Regions from separate parts of the Limibacter armeniacum genome, predicted to be linked through region 1. Evidence: riboswitches for the same ligand, from Rfam matches in the RefSeq annotation. Region 1 holds a riboswitch; the other holds the start of a gene.
The links. Region 1 has a riboswitch for cobalamin ahead of V6R21_RS02195 (ribonucleotide-diphosphate reductase subunit beta). Riboswitches for the same ligand answer to the same signal wherever they lie in the genome.

Region 1 (2,208 bases):
ATATCACAGCCATTCAGAGAGATAAAAAAAAGTAGCATTATTGGGTTTATATCCACCTCTCCTTTAGAGTATCTTTTTAACTGGATCAAGAACCTCCTAATTATTATAACTTGATTTCGGATACAGTTGATCAGCTAGCAACATTTATTAAAACAGGTCATCAGCAGTGATGCTCTTGTCATGTTTGGTATATTCTACCGGACGCTTAGCGAAAAAGTCATCCAAACTGTTAGCAAAAACTTCTTCCTCAAACCATACCATTGGCTGGTAATTGCTGTCAGAAACATAATAAAGTTTATCAAGGCCAATTTTAGTAAGGCTATCATCAACACGGAACTTCATAAAGTTTAAAAGGTTTTCCTTGCTGATGTTTTCAATTTCACCTCCTTCAAAAATCCAGTCTAGAATATTTGACTCAACTTGAATAGAATCTGCCACAATTTCACGTAACTCTTCAACTGTCTCCTCATCGAAGAAATCAGGGAATTCTGACTTGATCGTATTCACGATATAGATTCCTGCATTTGCATGTACCTGTTCGTCAATAGAAGTCCAAGCAATGATGTTGCTGATATTTTTCATTACTCCCTTAAAACGAGTAAATGAAAGGATAATCGCGAATTGGCTGAACAATGATACGTTTTCGATCAGGATAGAGAAAAGGATCAACGAGAAAACGTATTTCTTTTTGTCCTGAGACTTAGTATGTGCCAAAGCATCCGAAAGATAGTCAATACGCTGACGGATTACAGGCGTCTCAATTAGTTTTCCAAACTCGCTATTGTAACCCAATACATCTAACAAACGGGAGTACGCTTCTGAATGGCGGAATTCACATTCAGCAAAAGTGCTTCCCAATCCATTAAATTCAGGCTTTGGAAAATGGTGATACAGGTCGCCCCAAAAAGACTTCACAGCTACCTCAATTTGAGCAATAGCCAAAAGACTTCTCTTCACAACCTCTTTTTCATTTTCATTCAGGTAAGAATGAAAATCCTGTACGTCTGCAGTAAAATCTACTTCTGAATGTACCCAGAAAGACTTGTTAATTGCTTCTGTAAACTGTAATACTTCAGGGTATTCAAATGGTTTGTAGTTAATACGTCTGTCAAAGATACTCATATTGCTGCTTTTATTGTATTGAGAAAACCATTCGCACCAGCAATATGTACAGAACACACCCATCAGAGACATTTTGGCATAAATGACTTTGTTGATCGATCTAGACATTTGCTTTTGATGCGAAAGCAAAATCCACACACCAAGAAAGGTAATCTGGCTTATGGCATAACGCCACTCACAGTTGCGCTACAGCTCGTGATTCCCACACGATTCCCCTATTTTTCTTCCCAAAATTTTTGAGTGACTTGGTGTGTAATCCGGGACGCAAATTTATAGATATTTTTTTGGTTTCATAGCAAGCGGCTAACTCGTTTTTCGAAGTTTTTATACTGCCTTCATTATGAATTAGAATCAATTTTTAACACAACATTTTTTATAAAAATCAGTTACCAAAAAACACCTTTCAATTTTATTTATTTCCAATTAAATACAGCACAAAACATGCGTATACACATTGTTAAAGTGTAAAAAATAATAAAACTTCACATGAATACATATTAAGAGGGCTTATCATAAATAGGGTTTATATCACAAGAATTATATTATCTCTTTATACTTTTCTGAACTATTATTGTTATTAACATTCTAAATATTCATTGATATAATTCAGTAGCATAAATAGCCATTGCAATCACTACTTTTTCACCTTTAAAAAGTCATTCATAAAACACAAACCTTCTATGTATAGATGAAGACTTATTAGCGCATTAATTTTTCACTTGCTACACTGACCTATTCACTTAACACTTTACAGGTTTATACAAGAATTTCCTATTCAGTATATATGATAAAATGTTAGGAGAAGTGTAAAATGTGACAAAATATTCTATGATTTAATGATGGTAAAAAATAGTTTTTGAAACTATCAAGTATTATTATTTGTCTTTACGTTTTACCAGTTCACTACTTTTTTATGAGATATACTTAAAAATATATAGTAACATAAAAAATATCTCCAAATAGTGGCTACATCTTGTTATGGCAATAATTTTTAAAACAGGTTTATAGTGGTCTTTAATATTTTGATCCTAACTGAGGATGTATACGTTTGAACTTATCCCAATTTTCAGGTACACGAAATACTCA
Region 2 (2,208 bases), on a different contig from region 1:
TCCTTTATTCGCTTTCTCAGCTATCTTATCAAGCTTGTCTGTCCCTAATAGAAATGTTCTACTGTAAAGGTCATTGACCGCCGCTACTGTAGTCCGTGAAAAATACCACTTATCATTCTGCTTGATCAGGTTGATACCGGGAGCCTTAGAGTAAGGCACATACCGGTTTTCCTTGGTGGTAGAGTCCTGATAGTTCGGGTTTTTAGGTACTTCACTAAAGTCTATCACGATACCCAAGCCATAATATATTTCCTTTAGTTTCTCCCCTACCTTAGCCTTTTCCTTAACAGTAAGATCAGGTGCTATAAAAAGGGAAGCCAACCTTTCTTCATCATAGTGCTTATCATGGATATAATACCTAAATGTAGAAACTGTATGATAAGGGGATGATAGATTGTAGACAACTGTATCAACAGCTACCGGCCGGTCCTTACTTTTCTTTTTTCGGGCATTGACTACATACCGCTGGTAAAGCAAAGAAATCTGCTTTACAGATGAAGGGGCATAAAGCCATTGTTTCCTATCTCTGATCAGGTAGATCTCTGGAAACTCAGTTCTAATGACATATTTTTTTTCCTTATCGGCATTTTCAAAGTTTTTGTTATCTGGAATTGCCGACATATCAACTCCTCCTAACTTTTCATATATCTCATACAGCTTTTCTGCCAGTACAGCTTTCTGACTCTCAGGTAGGTTTCCTCCCATTGTCTTGGCAGCCAAATCTGGTCTTATCTTCTTATTCTTGAATGCTGAAATATGTGTCTTTACTGTCTTGTAAGGAGTCTCAGTAGAAAATTCATCACTTTTTTCCTGAGTAAAACCAAAATGAAAAGTGAAAAGCAGGAACAAGCCTAAAAAATACGGAGCTAATGTGTGGCACTGACGGGTATGCATGGGTATCAAGTGTTTTCTTTATCAGAAAAAACAATTAATAATTTCCCATCGTTCGACTTTATTCTTTACAAATTTCCCTAAAAATCAAAATATCCTCTGAAGGTCAAAAAGCCTATATCTCTCAAAGTGAAGCAGTAGCATTAACATTTATAAATCCCAATTTTGTTTTATCTATTTTTTATCCAAATTTGCCTTCGCATAAGGAAAGGGAATCCGGTGTAAATCCGGAACAGTCCCCGCTGCTGTAATCCAACCTTGAATAAGGTGTCATGCAAAACCACTGTCTTATTTTGGATGGGAAGGTTTGACATAAATGGAAAGTCAGAATACCTGCCTTGTGGATACACGATCAAAGAAAAACGCAAAGTTGCAGATCAACTTTCGGGTGAAAAGTAACATTCAATGAAATATATCAAGACACGTAGCAAAAAGGCATTCCGCCCTTTTGTTGGATTGGCTATATGTTTGGCTTTTCTGACAAATGCTTGCCAACAGCCATCAGATAAGTCCCAAACAGTTCAGCATGCTGCTTCTGCAGGCATCACTGAATTCACCCCTAAACAAGTCAAATATGCGAAGGGTTTTAACCTTAAGTACTATGATGGCTACAAAGTCCTAGAACTTTACAATCCTTTTAATACTAAGGCCGATACACTCAAGTATGTACTACATGCTAAAGGAATCGAATTGCCTGAGTCGGTAAAAGCTTTACCATCCATTGAAATTCCTGTAAAGAAAATTGTAGCACTTTCAGGAACACACCTTGGAATGCTTGACCTCTTGGATGCTACTGAACAGGTTGTAGGCATTTCAAACAAAGCCTATGTCTGTAATGAAAAGCTGTTGAGCAGAGCCCAGAATGGCAGTGTCATTGAAGCTGGTTATGACGGCAGTATCAATAAGGAACTAGTCATCGCTAGCGGTGCAGACCTAGTATTAACCATCGGAATGAACAGCGATAGCTACAACCGCTACCCTGTTTTTGAAAAAGCGGGCATTCAAACATTGGCCATTGCTGACTGGAAAGAAACATCTCCACTTGGAAGAGCCGAGTGGTGTAAGTTTATGGCTGCATTTCTGAATAAAGAAGAGATAGCCAACAAGGAAATGGCAAAGATTGAAGCGGAATGGGACAGACTGAAAGTCCTTGCCGCTGAAGCCACCACCTCACCTACCTTAATTGCAGAAGTCCCTTACAAAGACGCTTGGTTTATTCCGGGCGGGCAGAGCTTTATGGCAGAACTGTTAAGGGCTGCAAATACCAACTACTATTGGGACGAAGACACCAGTACCGGAAGTCTCCATCTCAACCTT

Region 2: it holds a riboswitch for cobalamin, as region 1 does, so the genes downstream of both, V6R21_RS14755 (ABC transporter substrate-binding protein) here and V6R21_RS02195 (ribonucleotide-diphosphate reductase subunit beta) in region 1, are expected to answer to the same signal.

The regions. Positions count from the first base shown of each region.
Region 1 covers NZ_JBAJNO010000002.1:282,668-284,875, reverse strand. Annotated here, with positions in the region: gene V6R21_RS02195 (ribonucleotide-diphosphate reductase subunit beta) at 148-1,230, opposite strand; adenosylcobalamin (AdoCbl) riboswitch at 1,222-1,364, opposite strand.
Region 2 covers NZ_JBAJNO010000008.1:2,147,434-2,149,641, reverse strand. Annotated here, with positions in the region: gene V6R21_RS14760 (mechanosensitive ion channel family protein) at 1-894, opposite strand, end outside; cobalamin riboswitch at 1,065-1,246, shown strand; gene V6R21_RS14755 (ABC transporter substrate-binding protein) at 1,297-2,208, shown strand, end outside.